Regions from separate parts of the Paenibacillus sp. SEL3 genome, predicted to be linked through region 3. Evidence: riboswitches for the same ligand, from Rfam matches in the RefSeq annotation. Region 3 holds a riboswitch; each other region holds the start of a gene.
The links. A riboswitch is a leader RNA that binds a small molecule or an ion and turns the genes downstream of it on or off. The one in region 3 is predicted to bind cyclic di-AMP.
Positions count from the first base shown of each region.

Region 1: it holds a riboswitch for cyclic di-AMP, as region 3 does, so the genes downstream of both, ACYCS5_RS28910 (3D domain-containing protein) here and ACYCS5_RS15305 (C40 family peptidase) in region 3, are expected to answer to the same signal.
Region 2: it holds a riboswitch for cyclic di-AMP, as region 3 does, so the genes downstream of both, ACYCS5_RS14910 (G5 domain-containing protein) here and ACYCS5_RS15305 (C40 family peptidase) in region 3, are expected to answer to the same signal.
Region 4: it holds a riboswitch for cyclic di-AMP, as region 3 does, so the genes downstream of both, ACYCS5_RS21505 (hypothetical protein) here and ACYCS5_RS15305 (C40 family peptidase) in region 3, are expected to answer to the same signal.

Region 1 is NZ_CM137725.1:6,425,045-6,428,283, reverse strand. It holds gene ACYCS5_RS28920 (ABC transporter substrate-binding protein/permease) at 1-550, shown strand, start outside; gene ACYCS5_RS28915 (amino acid ABC transporter ATP-binding protein) at 537-1,259, shown strand; cyclic di-AMP (ydaO/yuaA leader) riboswitch at 1,490-1,658, shown strand; gene ACYCS5_RS28910 (3D domain-containing protein) at 1,665-2,333, shown strand; gene ACYCS5_RS28905 (polysaccharide deacetylase family protein) at 2,527-3,239, opposite strand, start outside.
Region 2 is NZ_CM137725.1:3,216,038-3,219,276, forward strand. It holds gene ACYCS5_RS14905 (TatD family hydrolase) at 1-698, shown strand, start outside; cyclic di-AMP (ydaO/yuaA leader) riboswitch at 900-1,182, shown strand; gene ACYCS5_RS14910 (G5 domain-containing protein) at 1,454-2,602, shown strand; gene rnmV (ribonuclease M5) at 2,749-3,239, shown strand, end outside.
Region 3 is NZ_CM137725.1:3,321,804-3,325,042, reverse strand. It holds gene ACYCS5_RS15315 (M1 family metallopeptidase) at 1-786, shown strand, start outside; gene ACYCS5_RS15310 (hypothetical protein) at 798-1,625, shown strand; cyclic di-AMP (ydaO/yuaA leader) riboswitch at 1,902-2,039, shown strand; gene ACYCS5_RS15305 (C40 family peptidase) at 2,045-2,545, shown strand; gene ACYCS5_RS15300 (GNAT family N-acetyltransferase) at 2,848-3,239, shown strand, end outside.
Region 4 is NZ_CM137725.1:4,665,818-4,669,056, reverse strand. It holds gene kdpA (potassium-transporting ATPase subunit KdpA) at 1-1,005, opposite strand, end outside; gene ACYCS5_RS21505 (hypothetical protein) at 1,417-1,812, opposite strand; cyclic di-AMP (ydaO/yuaA leader) riboswitch at 1,928-2,100, opposite strand; gene ACYCS5_RS21500 (glutathione peroxidase) at 2,567-3,052, shown strand; tRNA gene ACYCS5_RS21495 (tRNA-Leu) at 3,199-3,239, opposite strand, start outside.

The DNA of each region.
Region 1 (3,239 bases), 3.1 Mb from region 3:
CGTATCCTTGTTGCGGATGAGTGGTATACGCATCATTGAGTGGTTAGGTACCACATATGTGGAGATCCTGCGTGGCACACCTATGCTGGTGCAGCTCATGATCATTCACTACGGGATTGCTTTGACGCTGGGTGTCAATTTTACTCCACTCCAGTCCGGTATAATCACATTGTCTCTGAATAGCTCGGCATATCTGGCTGAAATTTTCCGTGCAGGTATCCAGGCAGTAGACCGTGGACAGATGGAGGCCGCACGCTCATTGGGTATGGGACGAGGCAAAGCTATGCGTCACGTCATTTTGCCACAAGCGTTTAAATCTATTTTGCCTGCTATAGGTAATGAGTTTATTACAATTATTAAAGAATCCTCCATTATTTCGACTATTGGTATGGTGGATATTATGTATCAAGCCCAGGTCATTAAGAATATTACCTACGAAGGATTAAGTCCGTTCATAATCACAGCCGCTATTTATTTTGTAATGACATTCAGCTTGTCTAAGCTGCTTGGTTTATGGGAAAGGAAGTTGAGAGCCAGTGATCACCGTTAAACAATTGCGTAAATCGTTCGGCAAGAATGAGATTTTAAAAGGCATTGATATAGATATCGCCAAAGGAGAAGTTGTCGTTATCATCGGTCCCAGCGGTTCGGGGAAGAGTACGTTTTTGCGTTGTATGAATCTGTTAGAACAGCCGACGGATGGGGAGATTTTATTTGAGGGCGAGCCGATTACAGCTCGTGGTCATAATATTAATGTAACCCGGGAAAAAATGGGGATGGTGTTCCAGCATTTTAATCTGTTCCCACACAAAACAGTGTTGCAGAACCTGACGCTTGCACCGACGCAGGTTAGAAAACAGTCAGGTAAGGAAGCGGAAAAAATTGCATTAGAACTCCTGCGTACCGTGGGGCTCGAGGATAAGAAGAATACCTATCCGAACCAGCTATCCGGTGGTCAGAAGCAACGTATTGCGATTGCGCGTGCTTTGGCCATGCAGCCGCACGTAATGCTGTTCGATGAGCCGACTTCTGCATTGGACCCTGAAATGGTTGGAGAGGTTCTGGATGTAATGAAGAAGCTCGCCGAAGGCGGTATGACAATGGTAATTGTAACGCATGAAATGGGCTTTGCCCGCGAGGTAGGCGATCGAATTATCTTTATGGATAACGGTCAAATTGTGGAGCAGGGTGCACCAGACCAGGTATTTGGCACTCCAAGCCATGATCGCACTCGTGATTTTCTTGCCAAAGTATTGTAAGAAAGTGCTGGTCTAATCATAAAAAAGCTCTCCGTTGACGGAGGGCTTTTCTTATTTTGTCACCATTTCCCCATACTTTCGTAACAAATATCGATTTCTTAATGACAAAATTGTAACGAGTGTAGTATGATGTTCAGGGTTCCCAACATTTTCATGCGGATAAGGTTACAAAATTGTGATATTATGCAGTAAGCCAAAACTTACCGGGACAGCATGCGGTTAGACAAGCGCTGAAATGCTGGCCCAAACTATGGGAAGTGCGGGGGACGTAACAACGGCAGCCATTCCGATACGTCATAAGACGATGAGGAATATGCCTAGGGGTGAATTGCACAAGCATAGGGCTTCTCCTGAGTCCGAATCCGACAGCTAACTTCGCAGGCATAAAAGAGGAGGTACATATCTTTGAAACATTTAAAACATATTGGTAAAACGATGAAAATTGCGGTGCTTGCCGCAGCTATTGCAGGGTTGGCACAGACAGCTGGAATAGCGGATGCTGCCTCGCTTCACACTGCCAAAGAGGGCGATACCTTCTTTTTGCTTGCTCAACGTTATGGAGTATCGGTAGACGAGCTAACAAAGGCTAACCCAAACATTGCCTCCAGCAATATATATGCAGGTCTGCAAATTAAGGTGCCTGGCGAAAAAAGTGTAAAGGCAGCTTCGGAATCGAAGCCGCAGCTTCTTACGGAGAAAGCAGCAGCGAATGAGGCGCCAACGATTGAAGCTTGGGGTAAAACATTCAACTATAGCAAAATAGTTGACGTTAAGGCTTCAGCGTATTCTGCCGCAGCCGATGAGAATGGTAAATGGGGCGCAGTGGACTACTACGGCAATCCGCTTAAACTAGGTACAATTGCGGTAGATCCTAACGTCATTCCGATGGGCACGAAAGTACTGGTTACAGGCTACTCCCATCCAGGTTTGCCGGATCATTCTTTTGTAGCTGTCGCTCGCGATCAGGGCAGCGCCATTACAGGAAAGCGGATTGATATCTTTATTCCAGGCAACAAATCATTTGTGAACGACTTTGGATTTCAAAATGTGAAGCTGTACGTTATTGATAAATAGCATTGTACGTATATACAGTTTAATTAAACATAATATATATTATGTAAACATAACGCCTATATCCGTATATATCTAGGTCGGACTCTTATCAGGTCCTATCCGTAAAAAGGCTGTCTTGACGAGCAGAATACTTCTGCTGGTAAGACAGCCTTTTTACGTTGCTTTAGCTTGGACCTCAATTATAAACATACTGTTATTTTCGTTCCGATGTGTGGAGTAGCCGGGGGACTGTCACAAATTTGTAGCCCTTAGCTTTTAGAGAGTGAATTAGACCCGGCAAAGCTTGGATAGTGCCTTGCAAGTTGGAACTTTGACCTCCACCAGCGTGCATTAAAATAATAGAGCCAGGCCCTGTAGCTGGAATCACATTTCGCTGAATTTGTGTTTTACTTAGTCCCTTCCAGTCGAGAGAGTCTACATTCCAGTTGACAATCATGTAGCCATGACGACGTGCCCACTTTATTTGAGGCTCTGTAATTTCACCGTAGGGTGGACGAATCAACTTGGGGCGAAAACCTGCGCTGGCTTGTAAAATACGTTCTGTTTTTGTAATCTGGTTGCGAAAGCGTTCTGGTGTAGCCTTCCTAAAATCCGGATGAGTATAGGAATGATTTCCTATAGCATGGCCTTCACGGATAATACGACGTATAATCCCCGGATGCTTTTCCGCACGGTGACCGACGATGAAAAAGGTGGCTTTGATGCCGTTGGCGTGTAATACGTCCAAAACCTGCGGCGTATACCTAGAATCGGGCACATCATCAAAGGTTAAGGCAATTTGGCGGGTGTGTGGGCCGCACATTTTAAAAATGTCCGCATGTTTTTTACGCAACATTGCTAATGTAGGAGTAGCTCGATCTGTACTCAGATGTACAGAAGAAGCAACAGCTGCTTCCTTGGGATGGG
Region 2 (3,239 bases), 110 kb from region 3:
GTGCTGTCGAATCAGGAGTAACGCGGATGATCAATATCGGATTTAATCGTGAGACCATTCCATCCACCATGAAATTGGCCGAGACGTATGATTTTATTTATGCGGCAGTTGGATGGCACCCGCAGGATGCGATTGCAATGCAAGAGGGCGATTTAGAATGGATTGCATCGTTATGCAGTCATAAGAAGGTCGTAGCCATCGGAGAGATCGGTCTGGATTATTATTGGGATACATCACCGAAGGATGTTCAGCATCGGGTGTTTCGAAATCAAATTGGTCTGGCTCGTGAGCTCAAAATGCCCATTGTTATTCATAACCGGGATGCCCATGAAGATATTGTTAAGATTTTGCGTGAGGAAAAAGCGAGTGAGATTGGCGGAGTCATGCACTCCTTTTCTGGGAGCTGGGAGACAGCCCAAATGGTGCTGGATATGGGATTTCACCTTTCCTTCGGTGGTCCTATTACGTTTAAAAATGCCAAGCAGCCAAAAGAGGTGCTGGCACAGGTGCCACTGGACCGTCTGCTCATTGAAACGGACGCGCCCTACCTGACGCCGCATCCGTTTCGCGGGAAGCGAAATGAGTCTGCGCATGTGAGACTGGTAGCAGAGGCTGCAGCCCAAATTAAGGGGATTACAGTGGAGGAATTAGTGTCAATAACGACCCAAAATGCCTTGGAACGATTTGACATTCAATAAAAAAGCGAAGAAATCGATCAAAATAAAGAGATAGACGAAGCTAATCATGAATTTGTTGCAGGAAACTCGAGAATATTACAATATTTTAACCGAATATTTTGAAAAATGTACTTGAAACCTGCTTTACAACATGCATAGAAACAGGATATCATCTTTTCAGTGAATTGTTGTTTGAATGTAAACATCAACAAGTCATTTCATGAACCAGTCTCGCTGAGTCCCTTTTACAGGGAACGGGGGAACCGATATGGCTTACAGTACGTCCGGCGTATGTGCAAGAAGGGAACGTCCCTTTCGCCAGCCGGCTCGACCTAATTTCTTTTCCCGGATGGGATTGAACAGGTGGAGGAGCCGTATTTCGATTTCTTTCTGGGTCTTCGGGGTGAATGTGAAGGCGACCGCCATGAGCGGTTGACCCAAGCTAGGGCGACTCTCTACGTCCGAACCCGACAGCTAACCCCGTAAGCGTAACAAGAGAGAAGCCATCTCGTGCATGAGTTTTCCCGCATATTCACACATGCCGGAAGCCACGAAAGAGCTCTCTAGTCTCTTTCTTTGGCTTTTTTTGTTGTGAATAAAAGAAAATCTGTCATCATACTGTGGTTAAACAGGGGAGGACAGCATGCCGCGAAGACGGGTACATGGTGCAGGACAGTCGCAGTTTGGGCTTGTCTTGTAGAAAATCTGTTATAGTCACGTCAAATCTCAACTATGTCTTACTCCAGACGGCGGGCTATGTAAGGAGGACGGAGGAAATGGGCATTTTCCAAAAAGAGGAGACCCATGAGTCACGCTCATCCAGCATGTCTTACGTATTGCGTTGGAAGCAAGAGAATGTGCGCCAGGCTGCTTTGGTTGCTATTTTTCTAATCGCGCTAACGATTATGATTTCAATTCTGATGTACACGCAATCTAAAAAACAAGTCTTTTTTGTCATTGATGGCAAGGCATCTGCGGTAGAAACCCGGGAATCCAAGCTTCAAGATTTGCTGAGCGAGCATTCCATTTCACTTCAGCCGCATGATACAATTTCTATGCCGCTAAATGGAGCAGTACAGGATGGGGACCGCATAGTCATTAAACGTGCCAATCAAGTTAAAGTATCTTCAGGCAATGAGACGAAAAAGCTGTACACAACAGAAAATACAGTAGAAGGTGCCATTCGTACCTCGGGCTATAAATTATCGTCAACGGATAAAGTTTATCCTGCGTTGGATGCCTCTGTTTCGTCTAACATGGACATAAAAATCGTCCGTGTGAAGAAACAGCAGGTCGAACAGAAAAAACAGGTGCCTTATCAGGTCATCAAAACGGCCGATCCAAGTCTTTATAAAGGCGATAATCGGGTCATTCAAAGCGGCAAATCGGGTGTGGTAGTCCAGCACGTTCAAAAGGTATATCATGATGGAAAGTTGGTATCCAAACAGCTGGTTAACAAGGAAGTTGCACAGAACCGTGTGGATAAGGTTATTGCGGTAGGAACGAAGAAAAAGCCGGTCGTTCTTGCTGCTTCCGTCGGTCCCAATGATGCGGTTAAGACAACAACGGTTAGTTCGGGCAGTGCTGTCCGTAAAGCAGGCGTCAATTTTAAATATAGCAAAGTTTTACAAAATGTCTCCATGACGGCGTATTCCTCACAGGAGCCAGGTATCGGTACACGTACTGCATCCGGCACGCGCGTGACGGAAGGTCGTACCATCGCTGTCGATCCGAGTATAATTCCAATCGGCTGGTGGGTGTATATCGAAGGGGTGGGCTTCCGCCGTGCGGAGGATACCGGTGGCGCGATTAAAGGCCACAAAATCGATGTGTATTATGAGAGTTTGAGCCGAGCCAACCAATTTGGTCGTAAGCACGGTAAAACCGTATATGTTATCGGACCGGTAAAGCCTGAAATCAACTAAAACAGGTTGTGTATGTTGAGGGCAATGCGATAGTATTAACAACATAGTTATGCCATGCTAAGAAGAGGATATCCTCTTCTTATTTTGTTTTCAAAAGCAGGGAAAGATAAATATAGCTTGCTGTGTAGCAGTGGAGGGAAATGCAAATGATCAAGGAAGTGATCGTGGTAGAGGGCCGGGATGATACGGTGGCCATTCGCCGCGCTGTTGAAGCGGATACGATAGAAACTGGCGGCTCAGCCATTAATAAAATGACGCTGCGTAAAATTGCATTGGCGCAGGAGCGGCGGGGGGTCATCATTTTAACCGATCCCGATCATGCAGGGGAGCGCATCCGTAAGATTATTGCTTCCAAGGTACCCGGCTGCAAGCAGGCCTTTATACCCGAGGCAGAAGCGACGCGCAAAGGAGATATTGGTGTGGAGAATGCCTCACCGGAAGCGATCAGACACGCTCTCGCACGGGTTCATACGACAGTAGAAGGCGCCGACCCGCTGATTGAGTGGGCGGACCTGATTGATGCTGGACTTATCACCCACCCCAATGCTGCTGCACGCCGTATGGCCTTAGGGAATGTGCTGGGTATTGGTTATTGTAACGGAAAGCAGCTACATAAACGGCTCTCTGTATTTCAGAT
Region 3 (3,239 bases):
ACATTAGTTCATGAGATTGGACATCAATATTTCTATGGAATGGTAGCCAATAATGAATTTGAGGAGCCGTGGCTGGATGAAGGCTTCACCTCCTATGCAGAGGAGCGACTTATGGAGCAAGAATATGGGCTTACCCCCAACTTGCCATTACAATCGGGACAGGTATCCTCCCCACAGCCGCTAAACCGTGAGTCATGGAAGTACGGCTCGGCTGCTGAGTACGCGCAAAATGCCTACTCTCGAGGCAAGCTGGTACTACGGGGCATTGAACGTCAGGTGGGTATGAAAAAAATGGATCGCATTATGCGGACCTACGTCCAGACGTACCGATTTAAGCATCCGTCCTCACAGGATTTTCAACGTATCGTGGAGAGAGTCACCGGACGCTCATGGAGCCACTATTTTGAACAGTATGTATATGACGGCCAGATGGCGGACTTTTCAGTGGATCACATCACAAACCACAAGCTGGAGAATGGATATGAAGCAGTCGTGACGGTCAGCAAAAAAGGGGCGGATTATCCCAAGATCCCTGTCCAATTTACCTTCAAGGATGGAACCACGAAATTCAAGGCTTGGGACGGTGCGGGCAAAAGCACAACTTTTCGGATCAAAAGTACTTCTCCCGTTTCCTATGTAACCCTTGATCCCCTATATACCATTGCACTGGAGAACAAGCATATTAACAATACCCTAAAAGCCGAATTGGACGAAAAGCAACAAACCCGTTGGAGTATAAGTGTAACCAAGCTGTTGGAGACACTGCTTGGAAGTCTGTCATGGTGAGGTGTCTATAGATGCGGACTGTTATAAAAGAGGGCTGGGCGCTGGTGCGCATACGATTCTATATCGTTATCATTTTATTTCTGTATCGACTACTGTGGGGGGTGTTTCTCTATCGACTGGTGCAGTCTGCCGTTATCCCGCTATTGCTCCGTTATCCTGATCAGGGTCAAAACGAGCTGGGACAGACCTTGTTTTGGATGGAGAGCCAGATTGCTCTGATGGACAGCCGGGAAGTACATGTGTATTTGTGGATACTACTAGGGGCGACTGTACTACGCATACTAATCACTCCCTTCATTAGAGCCGGAATATATCAAAGCCTGCATACCGATGCGACTGAGCCGCAAAGCCTGTCCTTTTTCAAAGGTATGAAACGCCATGGCATGTCGTCGCTGTTGTATTACATCATCGAGTTGGGACTGCTGCTGATTCCCGCCTTTTGGGTAGTACCGAGACTCTACCCTATTGTAGCAGGTACGCTTCAATCTCCCTCTTACCTGCTGCACTTGTTGCCCTATGCCATGGGATGGATGGCATACGGATGGTTCATTCGGCAGTGCATCCTGTATATGCAACTAGGCACTGTCGGTGGTCACGCCATACTATCGTCCCTGCTCGCCTTCTTTCGCCAGCTTCTCCCAGCTGTCGGTATATCCCTTTTGCTCGGTGCTTGTGTGCTGCTGGTCTTCGGTCTATTTGGCACCGTGGCAATGATTTGGACTGGCATGCTCGCGCTCATTCTCCAACAATCGTATCATTTTGTTACTAGTCTGGTCAGGCTGTGGCATATCAGTTCGCAGTACAGACTATGGCATACCGATATCTCCAGTAGAAGCTAAGCCCTTCCTTTATGTTAATCACTTCATTTCCGTCTGTCGAAAAAACTTTATGCATAACCGCGCAAACGGCACATAACTGAATACTGTTAACAAGATCTGTTCCTGGGACATTAGGAGCAGATTTTTTTTGTAACTTTTTGCAATGAAACATTTGCCAAAGCCAGCCGACTTTGTTACAATAATCGCAGTGAACTGATAGTAACAACTTTGTAATCTTTATTGTAACCTTTATCTCAAAAATATCGTTATTGTGAATACTGCTCTCCAAGGTGCACATCTTAAGTAAAGCCTAATTCCTGGCACCTAGGAAGCGGGGGAACCAGTTTGGGTGAATTGATCTCGCAACAGAGTGGTCATAGGGGAACCTTCTACCGAATCCTTAAGCTAACCTCGCAGGCATTGGAAGGGGTATATTTTTTTTGAAGAAGAAGCTAACGATCGCAGCTATGAGTCTTGCCATTGCCTTTACATCTTTTACATTCGGTGGCGGCAGTGCATTTGCAGACTCCAAGATGGACCAGGTCATCCAAGATGCCAAAGGAACGAACTACAGAAGCGGAGGCACTACACTCGAGGGATTCGATTGCTCCGGCTTCACAATGTATGTATTCAACAAACTGGGAATTAAACTTCCGCATCAATCTGGATCACAATTCAAAATGGGATCTTCTGTATCCCGCGATGAAATGAGGCCTGGGGACCTGGTGTTCTTCAACACCACAGGAAGAGGCATTTCCCATGTAGGTATCTTCGTAGGTGAAGGGAAATTTGCCCACTCCTCGACTTCACGTGGTGTAGTAGTTAGCTCACTGAACGAAAATTATTACGCTAACCGCTATGTCGGTGCAAAAAGAATTATGAGCACAGACGCTTACCATTCTGTAGCTTCAGATATTCCTGATGACGACAACGTAGAATAACTAACGCACAGCAAGCTAACTCTAGCCGCAATTTGATTCTGCCGGAATCGAATTGCGGCTTTTTATGTCCACAACATCAGCAATGATTATCTTTACTGACGAACTGACACCTCAAAAGGTTTCAATTTTAGCGAACATCGTCGGTTTTACCGTCACCGCTGGGGGAGCATATGAGCAGTAATTCCTTCTTATTGAATGTATACCCGTCTTGGGTATAAAATAAACACGCTTGCTATTCCCCTGCGACTTGTCTACAATCTGTTGTTAATGATTGAAGCACCTGTAAAAGGAGGATGGAACACATGCCGGCCTCAATATCCAACTATCGGATCGTACCGATGGACGAGCATCAAGCGGCTGCAATCTGTGAGTGGCGCTATGATCCACCTTATAACATATACGGTTGGCTCCCCTGGGAACAAATGAAGGCGCTTGAAGTCGAATTTGGGAGTCCCACGCTTCGCCAAGAGCAATATGTTGCCGTACTGGATGAAGAGAACAAGCTGACAGGATTTGCTCAATATTTTCCTATGATCGGTGTGACCCGGCTAGGTCTTGGCATGCATCCTGAAAGATGCGGACATGGCAAAGGATCAGATTTTGTCCGTGCCATTGCAGAGGAAGCCCAACGACGCAACCCGAAGAATGAAATTGATCTAGAGGTGCTCACTTGGAATGGGCGTGCTATTCGGGC
Region 4 (3,239 bases), 1.3 Mb from region 3:
TAAAGCCGATTGTCCAATACCGAAACGAACCTCTTTCCCTTCCATGCTTCCCTGAGAAGCATCCACACCCAGTGTCTGGATTAACGGATTACCTGTCTTCTCAGACACATACGTAATGGATAGAAAAATTAGAAACAATACCATCATGGAGCTAAAAATAATCCAGCCCTGCTTACGATTACGGGCAAACAATCCAAAGGTATACGGCAACGAAGCCGGCATTACCCACATTGCCAAAATTTCCAGCACGTTCGTCCAAGGACTTGGATTCTCAAAAGGATGCGCAGAGTTAGCTCCCGCATAACCGCCTCCGTTCGTCCCCAAATGCTTGATGGACTCCAGAGAAGCAATAGGTCCCATAGAAATTTGCTGTTGTGTTCCGCTAAGCGTCGTAAGATCCGCCGTAGGCTGTAGCGTCTGTGGTATCTTCAATCCCACCAGCACCAGCGTAAGCACAAAGGCCAGCGGCAGGAAAATCCTTATAATAGCTTTAATAAAATCTTGAAAGAAATTGCCCATCCCTTCACCGCGCCGCGTCAATCCTCTCATAAAAGCCGCAGCAACCGAAAAACCGGAAGCAGCCGAAGTGAACATCATCATCGTGACGAACGCCATCTGTGTCAGATACGTAAGCCCGCTTTCTCCGCTATAATGTTGGAGATTCGTATTCGTCATAAAGCTGATTACCGTATTAAAAGCTAGTGATGCTTCCATATTACTGTTTCCAGCCGGATTACCGGGAAGCATTCCCTGTAAACGCAACAGCAAGTAGCTGATTGCCACAAGCACGACGTTCGTAGCAATGAAACTCATAACATACGTAGTCCAACGCATGCTCTCCACTTTCTTCAAGCCTACTACCTTATAAATCAGCTTTTCTGTTCTGCCAAAAATCCGATCCGTCCGATTCGGTTCATTCGAGAATACATGATACATATATGTACCCATTGGCTTTACCAAGAGCAGCAATATAACGATCACAATTCCAATTTGAAGCAGCTCCATCCTCTATTCCTCCTTCAAAATGCTCCTGCGTTTGGAACAACAGACCCGATTAGACCATCTATGAAGTGCACACGTTTGCGAAAACCTGCTACCAATGATGCTTTAATGCTCAGATCTGTTGTTCTTCGCCCGCTCTATCCCTACAAGTGACTAGAACTTTTCAGGGTTCAGGAGTGCGTAGATTAAATACATAAACACAATAGCCGTAAGCCCGAGTATAACGATCATCCTCTTCGTCCTCCTTTAGAGGTCTGCGCATCACACCAGCGTACAAACAGCAGTATCACTCCATAACTCACAGCCATGACGAGCAGCATGTATATATCCATCATGTTTATACCCTCCGTATCGATCCTCAGATCGCCATTCTTATTCCATCATAAAATCATAAAACAACTATGTCATAAGTGCTTATCCGTTCAGCAGAAAACCCACCTCTCCGTTCAATGTGTAGATCACATGGTCCGCTCCCAATCCCCGATAAATTCCTTGTGGATTACAGCCGTGTGTAATAACATAGATCGATTCCGATGTTAGTGGTCGACATATTTGCAGGAAACGGCAAGTCAGATTCAAGCTGTTCTCGAACAAATACACACTACCAATTTCTTTTTTTGGAAAATTCCATTTTCCCGCTTGCATGGTATTGATGCGGACAATGTGCTCCACACCCATTTTTTTGAGCTGTCGTTCCTCCTGGGCGCTATTCGTGAGAACTGCAAACGCCAATTTTTTGAAAATAAGCAATTTCACAAAACTTCTGCCCGCTTCATTCGGTGCAGTGACAATAATTAACCGACCTTCCATCAGTAGCTCCTCTCCCGGTATAAAAAGACAACAAAAAGAAGCCGAAGGAAAAAGGCTTTCCTCCGGCTTCTGACATATCCATGATAAAATAAACCATGGCTGCACACGGCGGTTTGTTGCCTCTCCCTGTACGCTTACGAGGTTAGCTGTCGGATTCGGACGTGAGAGTCGCCCTATTTCTGGCACTTGACCGGAAAATTCACCCCATGAGACACACGGCTTCCAAAGCCGTACAGTCTCGATTGGTTCCCCCGCTTTTGCAACTGCAAAATTCAGCGCTATAGACATTTCGTTGTTGCTTCATTCAAGTTAATTTGAAATTACGTCTTGAATCATACACCCGCGCATGGAAGACTGTAAAGCTCAACTGCAGGGTTATAAATCGGGCTTTAGAGCATAGAAGATTAATAATAACGCTTACAATGCAACTATGCTTCTCACATCTCCTTTAATCTCTGTTTTTCATCCCTTTTTGAAAATGACAAGCATGTCAATATTGGCGTAGGGTAAAGCGTTATTGGCCTTTTTTTGTAAAAAGAGAAGAAAATACGCTATATGTACCAGCTAAACACCGATTGAACCCGCTTTTATAAGAAGAAACACCTTAATTCGCTCCATTTGCGGTGCGATTTACTGTTTTGAGCAAAATACGATTTTACAGCGCCTGAAGGCTTTATACAGCTTTTCCAGGCTTGCAACCCTTCTTTAAATTGTCTAAAATTTAATTGCTGAATATTGAATGAGGAGAGATGCTATGACCGTTTATGAATATGATGCGCAAACCCTGCAAGGGAAACAAATTCCGTTATCCACATTTGAAGGGAACGTTCTTCTTATCGTGAACACTGCCAGCAAATGTGGGTTAACCCCCCAATACAAAGCGCTACAAGAGCTATATGACCAGTATCATGAACAGGGGCTCGAAATTTTGGGATTTCCCAGCAACCAGTTTGCCAAACAAGAGCCAGGTTCCAATGAGGAGATCTCCGAGTTTTGCCAGATCAATTATGGTGTCACCTTTCCGATGTTCGCCAAGACAGATGTCAATGGCGATCAAGCACACCCCTTATTTCGCTACCTGACCCAAACAGCTCCGGGGGTATTAGGGTCCAAAGCGATCAAATGGAATTTCACTAAATTCTTAATTACAAGAGAAGGTAACGTATTTAAGCGCTATGCACCGCAAACCACGCCAGATAAGCTGGCGGGAGATATAGAGAAGCTTTTGCAGCAAAACTGATATTCTTCATTATCACAGTTAATAAACGACCTGTTGCAACCGTGGCTTCCGTGGCTAAAGAATATAACGAAAAATGCTTAATAAAAAAAAGCATCCTTTCACGTAAACCGTGTCAGGATGCTTTTTTAACTAGATCTTGCATATAATGCGGTCGAGAGGACTCGAACCTCCACGGGCGTACGCCCAC